4 regions of the Leptolyngbya sp. CALU 1928 genome follow, and region 4 is predicted to be linked to each of the others. Evidence: predicted binding sites of a transcription regulator. Region 4 holds the regulator's gene; each other region holds the start of a gene.
What was found. The regulator NtcA, encoded in region 4, controls nitrogen genes in cyanobacteria. The targets are predictions, from matches to a motif close to TTTGTANNNNNNNNTACAAA.

Region 1 (3,465 bases), on a different contig from region 4:
ACTTTGTGACTGACCTGCTAGCTGCTCCTCAGCATCGTTCATGGTTAGGGCTGCTGCATAACCTGCTGCTTGCACAGACTCCATGGCGGCTTTGTCAAATTTGCCCTCTGGATAGGTGAAGTAGCGAATGGGTCTACTTAACTCTGCTTCTAGAATGCGTTTGGAATCTTGAGTTTCCAGCAGCAGTTGTGCCGGAGTCAAGCCTTCCATTACCTTGTGGTTGACGCTATGGGAGGCGATGGTCACAAGCGGATCTTTCGCCATTTCCCGCAGTTGCTCCCAGTTCAGGCTGGAGCGTCCCATTTGTTTGCCAACTTTCGCGGTATAAATCGAGAAGAGTGCGGGGTAATTATATTTTTTTAACAGGGGATATACATAGTCGTAATGCCCTTTGTAGCCATCATCAAAGGTGAGCAAGATTGGTTTGGCTGGTAATGGGCTGCCTGTGCGGAGATGGACGACCAGTTGATCCATGCTGATGGGAGTTAACCCTTTTTGTTTGATTAGCTGGAGGTGCTGCTCAAATTCTTGGGGTGTGACATCAAAAAATACGAGTTTTTCCGGCAAGATGTCGTGATACATCATGACGGGTACTTTGGCTTTCCGTGCGAGAGAGTTGATTTCGGGAAAAGGGCTAGGACTGAGATACGCCATGACCTGAGGCGCTATCTGACCGACGATCGCGTCCATCCCAAAGGCAGGTTGTTCGACCCAATTGGCGGTTTGAGAAATGTTTTTAACCAGTTGGAGCAGTCCATTGGTGGTTTGAGTCGCTTGGTTTGGCTGACAAGCGAGACTTTTGGCAGGGGGCAGCGGTTGCGCGATGGCGGGTTGTTCAGAGCTTGGTTGCTCTAAGGTGCTGTTGGAATCTAACGATCGCTCAATCGTTAGGGTTGCTGAAACAGGGTGCGATCGCTCAATTGCACAAAATAGAAGTGGAGTAAGCACGGCGATCGCCAGTCGCGATCTCTGATTCAAAGGACTCATCGGATTGAATTTGATAAAAAACCTACCCACGCTGCCCATAGTTCACCAAGCTTCATAAGTTCCCTAGACATATCTACCCCATAACGGTGGCTTTGTCAGTTTTTTTGACGTTTTCTCGCGGATATATTATGCCTTCTCTGCCTAAACCTATGCTTAGCAACCCCTGTGTTGAATCAAATCAGCATAGAAATCACCGGGGCGGATTTTACGGATTGTCACTATGGAAATTTTTCCTATGGTAGAGAAAAACTTTGGTTCATAGTATGCTCGATGGTCATCGACTTAACAACTTTTTATCATTCTCCACAGAGAGTATTTTTTGTATAAAAGATTACAGAATAACCGAGTCGAAAAAGATGCAATTCATTAAGGGTTATTTTTGTTATTTTCTTAGACATCCTCAAAAAGATGAGATAGCACCCAGAAAATTCATGCGTTAAGCGTTTGATTGTTTCGCTTCAAGATTTTTGAAGCAGTGAGATCGCTCAGGGTTCCGCTAATTTCAGTTTTCTCATCTTCCTACTAGTCATGTAGGATGCTACTCGTCAAAGTGCCGCTCATTAACTCAAACTCATTAACTTAAACTCAGTGAGGAATTCCTACTAATGACCATGAGACTTCCGGTTAAGCCGCCTTCAGCCCGAAGGAAGCAGCGTTTAATGCCAGCCCAAAAGAACCAGTGGCGATCGCTCGATTGGTACTCTAGAAAGCTATCCCCCAGCGCTCAAGCCTGCATTCCCCTTGCTCTGATCATTGTATTAATTTGGGGGTATGAAGCATTTGCTCAAGGCGCACCGACCCTCGCAGATGTAGCAAAAACCACTGAAACCCTCAAAGTGGGTCTCGATACCATGTGGGTATTGGTGGCTGGCATGTTGGTGTTTTTCATGAATGCTGGTTTTTGCATGTTGGAAACTGGTTTCTGCCGCCAGAAGAATGCTGTGAATGTTCTCGCTAAAAACCTGATTGTGTTTGCCCTTGCCACGATCGCATTCTGGGCGATCGGATTTGGGTTAATGTTCAGCAGCACAGGTGGCTTCATCGGCACCGGCGGTGGCTTCTTTTTAGCTGGTGCAGACAACAGCCCCGCCACAGGAGACGCTTATAAAGGCATCTTTAGTGCGCTCAGTTGGACAGGCGTCCCCCTGCTTGCAAAATTTTTCTTTCAGCTTGTCTTTGCTGGAACAGCCGCCACGATTGTATCTGGAGCCGTAGCAGAACGCATCAAGTTTGTTAGCTTTTTAATCTTCAGTGTCTTACTGGTTGGTATCGCTTATCCCATTACTGGACACTGGATCTGGGGTGGAGGCTGGCTAGCCACATTGGGCTTCTGGGATTTTGCAGGTTCAACCGTGGTTCACTCAGTGGGAGGTTGGGCTGCCTTGATGGCTGCCGCAATTCTGGGTCCTCGGCTAGGTAAATATAGTGCCAATGGGCATTCCAACGCCCTACCTGCCCATAACATGAGCATTGCAACTCTAGGTGCTCTGATCCTATGGTTAGGATGGTTCGGGTTCAACCCCGGCTCAACGATGGCAGTGGGGGATGGTTCGCTAATTTCTCATATTGCGATCACGACCAACACCGCAGGTGCATTTGGCGGACTTGCTGCAACTATTACGGCATGGCTCTATCTAGGCAAGCCGGATCTGTCCATGATCATCAACGGCATTCTGGCAGGATTAGTTGCCGTTACCGCAGGGTGCGCCTTTGTTACGATTCCAGCCGCCGCTGTGATTGGTACGATCGGTGGGATTTTAGTCGTGTTTGCAGTAGGGTTCTTTGACAAGCTTAAGATTGATGACCCGGTTGGGGCAACTTCAGTTCACCTAGTGTGTGGAGTCTGGGGAACTTTAGCTATCGGTCTATTTGCAGTGGGTCCAAGCGATGCGCCTGGTGCTCTGTATACAGCCGGTCCAGCCGCTGGACTGCTTTTGGGTGGTGGAATTGGGCAACTTTGGAATCAATTTGTCGGGGTGATGGCAGTGGGTGGTTTCACTGTCTTGGTTTCCACTATCTTCTGGTATGTCCTGAAGGCGACTTTAGGCATCCGCGTGACTGAAGAGGAAGAGCTTATTGGGCTAGATATTAGCGAGCATGGCATGGAAGCCTATGCAGGGTTCGTTAAAGACAGCACAGGTTTACCAACCGATTTATCCGGTAGTATTGATAGCTCTGGAGTGGCAAGCAAAAATTATTGAGCTAGCGATAAAGAACGGTTACACGCTTGAAAAAGCAGAAACATAGACCAAACTTTGAATGAAGACTACCTAAAATAGTGGAATCTTAATTTATTAAAAATTTAAGGTTCCACTTTTTTGTTGAACAGGATAAAGACAGGAAATATTTTCTGAGTACCGTCATAGGTAGGTGGTTCGATAGACTTTGCAGAATACCACCTCACGTATTTTGTCACTTGTAATACAACTTGCATTAACCGATAGGCTCACAATCAACTTCATCAGATTCTGCCTATAG
Region 2 (3,465 bases), on a different contig from region 4:
TTACAAGATTACCGTCCGCCATAAGAGCATCCTCGATAATAAGAGAAAGTTGTACAGCGTGATCTGTTAGATGTCGCGCAAATGCCCCTTGATGACGAGCATCATTTCTTGCCTCGCGCACCAGTTCATATAGAACTGAAAATGGCAGGTGATACTCGCGCCACTTATCAGGAATTTCTACTGCTAAAGATGATCTCTCTGCGAGAGGCTTGACTTTTTCCTCATATTTTCTTAGATCCTGAGTAGCCTTTGCGAGATGAGAACCGAATCTTTCTAAGGCGAATAGAAGTTCGTGAAAGCCTTCGGAATCCTGCTGAGCAACGGCTCTTGCTTGACGAAAAGCGTCCCTAAAATAGATATCAATTTCTGATGGATACTTCTTTTCTAGAACAATCTGCGGGTACAGCCGCCTAGCAACTTATTCTACTGAAAATTGCTTTGGGTCTCCAATTAGGAATTTTTTCGCTTATCTTCAGGATGTTTATGGTTGATAGCGATCGAGATCGCCCTAACTTTGCCTACGCTTTAATTGCTACACCAGTTTTTGGAAGTGTCAATCTTAATGATAAGAGCAATCGCGGCTGTCCCCTTTCCCGAATACCATGAGGGTGCCAATCATTCGGTTTTTCGGTATATGCCTACGCCCCCGTTAACGCTTAATTTAGTTGAAGGGTCGGTTTCTTTTCAGTTCACGCCTGAAGCCGCCCAAACTCTGAAAATCCAAATTGCTGCGCTCATGACTAGCCTCAAAGCAGTTGCGACAAAAGGTGTGCCTGCTACCAAACCAAAGCCTCAGCAATCCATGGAGTATCGCTACACGGGAGATGTTTTTCTAGAAATTTTTTGTAACCCTAATATTTGGTCTTCGCCCTTTGCGGCAAAAGTGCTGATCACCCTCAGAGACGATCGCATTCGCCTGACTACTGAAGCCGAGTTGAGCCGACTGGTAGATGACGTGAACCAATATCTAGAGCCGACTGGTTAAAATCGCGATCTCTCAAGCAAGAATCGGCAAGATTACAGTAGAATCGTTGCAGTTTTTCTTTCAGACCCTTTATGCTCCTGCTGAAAGTGCGATTTCTCGCAGCATATATCCCATAAACATTTAGAAACCATTCCCTTGATCCTTAAGGAAACACACCTGATGAATTCTGAGACGCTGATTCAGCTACTGCAAAATGGTTTTCGTGTCACATTAGGTGCAACGGCATCCCTGATTGAGGTTGTTCAAGATCCACAAAAGCGGAGTGAAAACCTATCAAAACTTCGCCAAGAGTGGAGTCAGCTTGCCGAAGAATGGGCAGTTAAAGGAGAATCGACTGAGCAAGATGCTCGTAACTTTGTAGACACTGTTCTGAGTCAACGCCGCGCCCAAAACCCTTATCCATCAACGCCTACTACGTCTGTTCCAACCGCGCCTAGTGTCCAAACTGAACTGCAAGAACTGACTGTTCAAATTGCCACCATTCGGGCAGAACTCGAAAAGCTAAGGAATCAAGAGTAGAAAGACAGTTGCTTCTAACTCAGGATGTGGCAAGCATAGTACTTGCCACATCTTGGATGTGTTGACGACATTTTTCGATGAGGCTCAAAGCGCTGAGAGCCATGTGTAAACCGAAGACAGGCTATTTACTTAGTCGTTCTCCCACTTTTCGTAACCCATCAGATCGCCAATGCGATCTCTCAGCAAGAAATTACAGCGTTCTAATTCACATTCAATCCATGCCCATTCACGAGCAGGGATGTACTGGCACAAAATGTAGATAGGTTGATGGCGGCTCACCAGACCTTCTTGAACGAGTTGACGAGCCTCATCTTGAATTAAAGGTAAGGAATACTGAATTGATTGAAGCATAATCACCCTTCTAAGCTTCTTAGCACATCAAAACAACAAGTAGCGCTATTGAATGAATCAAGCGGGCAGATAAAAATTTAAGTTTTTAACAGTGCAGGAAAATTATTCGGGAACAGGTAAAATCTCTATCTGTAGCCTGATATACCATATAACTTGTATTTTTACGCCAATACTCTTCTGAGTATATTAAGAAAACTTGCGAAAGTCACTAAACCCTGACTAATATCTGGCGAAGATCTACTTGAATTTAGGCAAATAGCTGGGTCGAGTTGAGCCTGAGCGATCACGATCATCAGTGAATAGTTTGTGTGGTTTCCGTCGCTCAGGCTTGAATTTCACGCAGGGGAGGCTTTTAAGTGAGCAACTGTTGACGACGATCGCTCAATTCCACCGCCAAGTCGATCGCTGCTCTCATGCTGGTAGCATCTGCAACCCCCTGTCCGGCGATATCAAATGCGGTTCCATGGTCGGGGGAAGTGCGGACGAACGGTAGCCCAATCGTGGTATTGACAGCGCGATCAAATGCCATCAGTTTGACTGGAATGAGTCCTTGATCATGATACAAAGCGAGATAGGCATCAGAATAGTTTTGAGTTTTGGGTCTTGAGTTTTGAATGTCCTTCCCAATGCTTTTCCTGCGTGATATCTCTGTGCCAAACCAAGCTTGTCCAGGTTTGACCCAAAGGGTGTCAGGTGGTACAGGTCCTTCTAAAGCGATCTTGGGAAAGCGATCGCGCATTTGATTCAACCACGGGATCAACCAATCCTGTTCTTCCCGCCCCAGTTGCCCTTGTTCGCCACTGTGAGGATTGAGTCCTGCGATCGCAATTCGAGGAGTTTCTAAGCCGAAATCTTGTTGTAAGCAGTTAAGCAACAACTCTAGTTTCTGCGTCATTAAATCCGCTGTGAGGGTTTCAGAAACCTGCTGTAAGGGAATGTGGGTGGTTGCCAGCAGGGTTCGTAGTGTCCAGCCAGTGTAGGGCGATCGCGCTACAAACAACATGCCAAAGCGGTTGACTCCAGCGCGCTTAGCCAGCAGTTCAGTTTGTCCTGGATAGTGGTGCCCAGCCGCTTTCCAGGCAGATTTTGCGATTGGTGCCGTGACAATGGCATGAAAATCACCTAAGAGCGTCTGGGCGATCGCTTGATCCAAGAACTGAAAACTAGCGGCACCAGCGGCAGCGTTCTCTCTCCCTAAATGAATCTGCTGCTCAAGTTCTGGGTCGAGTCTCACATCCAATAAAGCCAAGTTATCTGGATTTGCCAATGGCTCTTCTGTACCCAAGGCTAGCAATTGGGAATAGGTTTTTTCTAACAGCGATCGACTGCCAATTACCGTGATCTCACAGCTTTGTCGAATCTGCGGATCTGCTAGGGCTTTTAACACCACTTCACTACCAATTCCTGCCGGGTCACCCACAGGAATTGCTAAGCGAGGACGAAACGGAGAATCGTGGGGTTTATCCATTGTTACTGGAAGTGTGAGCAATCTGGTTTAGAATTCTTGATAAGAGTGATATTTATATTTCACGACTTAATTGACGCGATCGCATAAGGAGCAACCAGTTCATGGGAGAAATTTTTACCACTGCTATTTTGGCATCTAGCCT
Region 3 (3,465 bases), on a different contig from region 4:
ATTGGCTATTTTTATTGACTGATGTGGATCGCTTGTATTCTGCTGATCCCCGCAGTAATCCTGATGCGATACCCATTTCGGTGGTGCATCGACTGGATGATCTTAAGGATTTACAGGTGCAGATTGGCGATCGCGGCTCCAATTGGGGCACCGGCGGCATGATGACCAAAATTTCAGCAGCCCACATTGCTACAGGGGCAGGCGTGCGAACGGTGATCACGGATGGGCGGGCAACTCAAAATATTGAAAAGATCTTGCAAGGTGAAGCGCTTGGCACCCAGTTTGAACCCCAACCCCGCCCTGCCAATGCTCGTAAACGCTGGATTGCCCATGGATTAGTGCCTATGGGCAAGCTTTTTTTAGATGAAGGCGCAGTGCAGGCAATTCGTTATGCGGGCAGGTCATTGCTTGCCGCCGGAATTATTTGCGTGGAAGGTGAGTTTGAAAGCCAAGATGCGATCGCTTTGTGCGATCGTTCCGGTGAAGAATTTGCCCGTGGAATCGTGAACTATAGAAGTACAGAACTGAAAAAAATTCAAGGGCACCAATCTGATGAAATTCAGCAGATTTTAGGATACTCCTGCCCAGAAACCATCGTTCATCGAGATAACCTGGCACTAATGCATGAAGCATAGAATAGGGTCGCAACAATGGGTTCTTTAAGGAGCGCAATGCTTCCAAAGAGTCCTGTTTTGAAAAGCTTCTCTAGCGTTTTATAAATCGCCCACCGCCATTCGTTGGGCAGAAGACTGCACCAATGACTTACGCCGAGTGCTGGAGTAATCATTGGCAGAAGTCGGCATACTGGGAGTTAAACTTTCCAAATTTAGGCGATAGCCAACATTCCGAACCGTCTGAATTAAGCTAGGCTGGCGTGGATCAGTTTCCACCTTTTTTCGCAGTGACAGTACATGGGTGTCAACTGTGCGCGGATTGTCAATGGCATCGGGCCAAGCTCGACGGAGTAATTCTGAGCGGCTCAGCGGCAGACCTTCCGCCTGGGCTAACACATATAAAAGGCTAAACTCTTGAGGAGTCAGATCGATTAACTCGTCTCTAAATCGAACGCGACGATGAACTAGATCAATTTTCAAGTCGCCACAGTCTAAGGAAATAGGCGGTGGCATTGCCACTCGACGACGGGTTAGAGCCTCCACTCGTGCCAAGAACTCTTGCATTCCAAAGGGTTTAGTCAAATAATCATCTGCACCTGCCCGTAGTCCTTCCACAATATCGGCTTCAGTATTGCGGGCAGATAACATCAAAATTAAGGACTGTTGCTGCCTTAACCACCGACAAAACTCAACCCCGTTTCCATCCGGCAACTCAGAATCTAAAATCACCAATCCCGGCTGACGATGCTGGAACACGTCCATTCCTTGGCGAATATCAGCAGATTGGTAAACTGTTGAACCAGTCTGCTGCAAATGCCACCCCAGCAGCGATCGCAAGTGGGGATTTCCTTCAACAATCTGGATACAAAAAGCTACCACTCAGGCTTGACTTCCTTCCGATTTGTGTTTTCAATGTAACAGAGACCACCGCTCATATTTGTAATCACCGTTACTCAAGAAGATCAGCCTTTCTATTGGCTGTGACATTTAAAATCTTTCTAACGGCTGACTAAAAAGCTACTAGAATCCGCTTCATTAAAGTTAAGATAGGTTCATTAGACTAGACTTGGCAATCACATTTCGTGCATCAGCCTAATCTTGTTTAGTGGAAAGACAGCAATCCACTGTTCTTAGCAAAGGCGCTTTTCACACCCTACTATGCTGCAAGATACTCTAACAATTCGTTACTACCAACGGTTAACCGACGATCTGGTTGACTTATGGAGTCGAGGCTATCGATTTGATGATCTGCGAATGTATATTGATGGTTACCTTGCTGCACTAAGGCAAGCTAATAGTCTTGAAGCCTATCTAATTCATCGTTTGGAAGAAGAAGTTACTCGCTATCTCTACGATGTCTCTAACTTTGAAAAACCAGAGCCGGAAGTTGAGCGTGGTTACTACTAAATAGAGCAAAAATCCCCTCTGTTGAACGAAACAAAGGGGATTTTTAGATCTGTATGGACTGTAAATGGCGATCGCCATCTTTCAAGCGCGATCGCTACGATGCCATAGCAACTTCTACTATCTGCTGCAATTCACCCTTCTGGTAAAGCTCAATCAATATATCTGAGCCACCCACAAACTCCCCATTTACATACACTTGAGGAATGGTAGGCCAGCTAGAAAATGCTTTAATCCCATCACGAATTTCAGGATCTGCTAAAACATCTACTGTTTCAAACGGAACGCCTAGAACGTTGAGAATTTGAACAACATTATTGGAAAAACCACACTGGGGCATCAATTTATTCCCCTTCATAAAAACCATCACCTTGTTGTCTTGGATCAAGCTTTCAATCCGTGCTTTAGTCTCTGGAGTCATAAGTTTACTTAAGTAATGGGCTATGAACTAATTGAACGCTGAATACTGAAGGCTCTACTAAGCTAAACAGCTTGCTTAGAAGATTCCCAGGCTTGAGGGGTGTAGGTTTTAACCGCCATTGCATGAATCGCTCCAGTTAACATTTCAGTTTGAATCGCATGGTAGACAAGCTGATGCTGTTGAACTAATCGCTTTCCCTCAAAAACTGGAGAGACTACAATCACTTCGTAGTGTTCGCCATCGTTTGTCAAAACCTGAACCTGAGCATCGGGTATCTCAATCTTAATCATGGCTTCAACCTGATCGGGGCTAACCATTGACCCTCCTTATCTTGTTGAGTAACTCAACTTAGTTTAACGATTTGAAACTGATCTATGGGTTTGCTTAGAGTTCCACTTGACATCTTTCACAACTGAACGCTACGAAGCAAAAAATACGAATTGAAAGCAACTTGGTGTTTGACCGAGTTATTTGGCAGAAGTGGGAGACGGGACAGCGCTATCGGCACTGGGTCGAGGGAAGGGAGAATCTACAAAGCCAAGCTCAAAAAGCTGCTGATAAGCTTTTTTACCTAAATCGCGCGTAGGTTGTTGGCTCCGAATGATTTGCACTAGCAGAGGAACCGCTAATTCAGACTGGTTTTGAGCGCGATGCACTAAGGCTAGTTGATAGGTTGAGTTATCCCGCATTTCAGCGGTTTCTAAGGCTTTGCGGCGATGCCCATCCGCAATCCGATTGTCAATTCCAGAAAAACTTCCGGCAAGTTCTTGATAGAAATTGGAGAGTTGGTTGAAAACTTGACGGGCTTCCTGAAATTTTTTCAATGCTAGAGGATAATTTTGGGAAGAAACGGCACTGTTTGCTTCTTGCATCAACTTTGTGCCGCCTTGCAAACTGAGAATCCCAGTTTCTTGGCTAGTAGGGCTAACAACGTTGGGAGCATTTGGATCAATAGGTTTTGCCTGGTTTGGACCCGTTGGCAATTCCTGCGCCGATAACGTTTCGGGCTTAAAGGCGCTGGAAGCG
Region 4 (3,465 bases):
CTCTAATTTCCTCTTCCGCCACTGCCACAACTCGACTCTGCTCAGCTTGCAGTTGTCTAATATTGGAGCGGAATTGCAGTACTTGCTCAGAGATTGCGGCAAGTTGACTGCGGTTTTGTTCGAGAGTCTGTTGGACTGCAACACGATCGCTCAGGGCGCGATTCCGTTCGGCGATCGCGCTTTTTAAGGAGCCGCCAATCGTCTGAATCTGTTTTTGAGTACTCATCAATTGCTTTTGAGCCGCAATTTCTTGGGCTTTTGCCCGGTTTAACTCTGCTTCGGTGCGCTTCTTTTGAGACTGAGCCGTTTCTAACTGGCTTTTCGCACTGTCTAGGTCACCGCGTGCCCGTCTTAGCTTGCGTTGAATCGTGCCTAACTCAAACACTCCCGTGCGGAGTGGACCACTCGTTGCAAACAAAATTCCTAAGGTAGAGGCGGCAACGACAATTCCAGTCAAAATGGTGATTAAGGTCGCCGTCCGACGAGGGCGCAAGTTAAACAGGCTAAGGCGGGCTTTTCCTACCTTGGTGCCAATGCGATCGCCGACAGTGGCAATCACACCACCAATCACCAAAATTGCAAATATTAGGATCAGCCCCGTAGACATCGCTGCTCCAAACCAAAACGCTCCAACTTTTGCAATGCAAACAGGGGCAAGCTCATCTATAGCCTACCCCATGAATCTTTGATGATGACTTCTACTTACGCGCTAATTTGTGAGCGCAAGGCTTTTATTTTTAAGCGTCTCAAACCTTAAATCATCAGGTAAACTGCTGACTTAACGTTACAGGATTATGAACAGTAATTTTCTTTTTATGAATCGAAACCATATTATCTTGTCTCAAGTCGCCTAAAAGCCGGGTAACGGTAACGCGGGTAGAGCCAATTGCTTCGGCGATCGCCTGATGAGACAGCTTCAGATCAATCGTAATTCCTTCCTTGGTGGGGGTGCCAAAATCTCGGCACAGAATCAATAAAAAGCTAACCAATCGAGAACCCATATCCCGATGAGCCAAGGTTTCAATCATCATTTCGGTCTGTAAAATGCGCGAAGACAAGCCTTGTAGCAAAATCATCGATAAATCAGGGTTATCTTTCAACGCCTTCTCGACCTGCTCAATCGGCACCGAAAGCAACTCCACGGGCGTAAATGCCACGGCATGATAGAAGCGATCAGACCGATGACCTGTAATCAGCGACAAAACCCCAAACACACTATTTTCTCTCAATAATGCAACTGTGATTTCTTCCCCCGCTTCGTATACCCTAGAGAGCTTTACGGCTCCCTTGACTAGAAAGTAGACGCGTTCAGCGGGATCGCCTGGAAAGAAAATTGTCTTACCCCGTTCAAACGATTCGACAACGGGAGGAAACACCCCACTTCCCATCTGACGAAATACCGATGCCAGTGGTCTATCTTGCGTCACAACCATAATTCCCCTGCTCGGAGTCCTTATTACGTGCCAACTCGTTGAATGAAAAGTGTCGAATGCCTGACATTTAACTCTGTAACTTAGAATACTTAAACGCACTCCTAGAGGTTTTTTTGTACTCGTTGTTACAAAATGGGGCGATCTCAACTCACATAAAAAAGGCTGGAGCTACTAATCTAATGCTCTCTCATTACCATTATAAAAGAGCCTAGGAAGTATCAGTATATTAACCGCAGCCTAGCAACTTGAACAAAATTCATTGCAAGAATAATTACTAAGATCCATTAAAACTGATTTCCGAAGCTAAACTTGGAACCCTTGAACTATTTTAGCTTGCTATCTTTGTACCTCATATTTCAGTATCCTCATAGGTGCCCTCAAAGTATTGATCACCATGCTCGACTTGACTGGAAAAAATGCCCTTGTGACCGGAATCGCCAACAACAGATCAATCGCCTGGGGTATTGCCCAACAGCTTCACAAAGCCGGAGCAAACATCGGCATTTCCTATCTGCCCGATGAAAAAGGGAAAATGGAAAAAAAAGTCGCTGAGTTGGTAGAGCCGCTCAATCCCAGCGTATTTGTGCCACTCAACGTTCAAGACGATGCTCAAATTCAATCCGCCTTTGACACCGTAGGCGACAAGTGGGGAAGAATCGACATTTTGATTCATTGTCTGGCATTTGCCCACCGAGACGACCTGACCGGTGGCTTTGTGGAAACGTCTCGCGCTGGTTTTGCCACCGCCCTAGACATCAGCACCTATTCCTTGGTCAAGCTTTGCGGGGCGGCAAAACCATTGATGACGGAAGGCGGCAGCATTGTAACGCTTACCTATTTAGGCGGCGTGCGGGTGATCCCCAATTACAACGTCATGGGAATTGCCAAAGCAGGGTTGGAAATGAGTGTCCGGTATTTAGCAGCAGAACTAGGTCCTCAAAATATTCGAGTCAATGGCATTTCTGCCGGACCTATCCGCACCTTGGCATCCTCTGCGGTGGGCGGCATTTTGGATATGATTCATCACGTAGAGGCAGTAGCACCTTTACGCCGCACGGTCACCCAAACAGAAGTGGGCAACACCGCCGCCTTTTTATGCAGCGACTTATCCAGCGGCATGACAGGGCAAATTCTTTATGTTGATGCGGGCTACGAAATCTTGGGCATGGCTTAGGCTAGATAAATTAGCATCAGTCCGGGGCGATCGCCCCCAATAAACCCTCTGCCGGACTCCACAGGATGGCAAGATGCGATACCCTTATCTAGAAACCGCACCTTCCACAAAATAGCCTCCATGAGCCAGACTCTCGATATCAGCCACCTTAATTCCTCTCAGCGTCAAGCCGTAGAACATTACTGCGGTCCGCTGTTAGTGGTAGCGGGAGCAGGTTCTGGCAAAACGCGAGCGCTCACCTACCGGATTGCAAACCTGGTTTTGAACCATAAAGTCGATCCCGAAAATATCTTGGCGGTCACTTTCACCAACAAAGCCGCACGGGAAATGAAAGAGCGGATCGAAAAGCTATTTGCCGATCAAAAAGCTCGCAGCGATTTTGGCAAGCCCTTAGATGCGCTCTCGCCTAGTGAGCAAACTCGGCTGAAATCCCACGTTTATAAAACCATTACCAAAGAGCTTTGGATCGGGACATTTCATGCGCTTTGTGCCCGAATCTTACGGCTTGATATTGAAAAATATCAAGATAGCAATGGGCGCAAATGGACGCGCAATTTTTCTATCTTTGATGAATCGGATGCTCAAAGTTTAGTCAAAGAGATTGTTACCCAAAAACTTAACTTAGACGACAAAAAGTTTGATCCAAAATCGGTTCGTTATGCCATCAGTAATGCGAAAAACAAGAGCCTCTCGCCTCAAGATTTAGAACAAGATCAGTCTAATTTTCGGGGACGGGTGATTGCCAATGTCTACAGCATGTATCAAGATACGCTGTCGGCGAATAATGCCCTAGATTTTGATGATCTAATTCTTACGCCAGTCCAGTTATTAAAACAAAACGAGCAAGTCCGCGCCTAT

Region 1: the regulator NtcA is predicted to act here: its motif matches at 1,306-1,325, upstream of AC1S5B_RS07650 (ammonium transporter).
Region 2: the regulator NtcA is predicted to act here: its motif matches at 1,984-2,003, upstream of AC1S5B_RS04860 (DUF4327 family protein).
Region 3: the regulator NtcA is predicted to act here: its motif matches at 1,551-1,570, upstream of AC1S5B_RS09525 (DUF6761 family protein).

The regions. Positions count from the first base shown of each region.
Region 1 covers NZ_JBXBCE010000001.1:1,642,636-1,646,100, forward strand. The annotation lists gene AC1S5B_RS07645 (polysaccharide deacetylase family protein) at 1-987, opposite strand, end outside; gene AC1S5B_RS07650 (ammonium transporter) at 1,599-3,188, shown strand.
Region 2 covers NZ_JBXBCE010000001.1:1,057,529-1,060,993, reverse strand. The annotation lists gene AC1S5B_RS04875 (CBS domain-containing protein) at 1-22, opposite strand, end outside; gene AC1S5B_RS04870 (hypothetical protein) at 563-985, shown strand; gene AC1S5B_RS04865 (hypothetical protein) at 1,145-1,504, shown strand; gene AC1S5B_RS04860 (DUF4327 family protein) at 1,634-1,855, opposite strand; gene pdxA (4-hydroxythreonine-4-phosphate dehydrogenase PdxA) at 2,208-3,323, opposite strand; gene petM (cytochrome b6-f complex subunit PetM) at 3,425-3,465, shown strand, end outside.
Region 3 covers NZ_JBXBCE010000001.1:2,048,645-2,052,109, reverse strand. The annotation lists gene proB (glutamate 5-kinase) at 1-635, shown strand, start outside; gene AC1S5B_RS09530 (response regulator transcription factor) at 714-1,493, opposite strand; gene AC1S5B_RS09525 (DUF6761 family protein) at 1,773-2,021, shown strand; gene grxD (Grx4 family monothiol glutaredoxin) at 2,116-2,439, opposite strand; gene AC1S5B_RS09515 (BolA family protein) at 2,502-2,756, opposite strand; gene AC1S5B_RS09510 (hypothetical protein) at 2,907-3,465, opposite strand, start outside.
Region 4 covers NZ_JBXBCE010000019.1:313,499-316,963, reverse strand. The annotation lists gene AC1S5B_RS26795 (DUF3084 domain-containing protein) at 1-607, opposite strand, end outside; gene ntcA (global nitrogen regulator NtcA) at 762-1,433, opposite strand; gene fabI (enoyl-ACP reductase FabI) at 1,828-2,607, shown strand; gene AC1S5B_RS26780 (hypothetical protein) at 2,604-2,729, opposite strand; gene pcrA (DNA helicase PcrA) at 2,728-3,465, shown strand, end outside.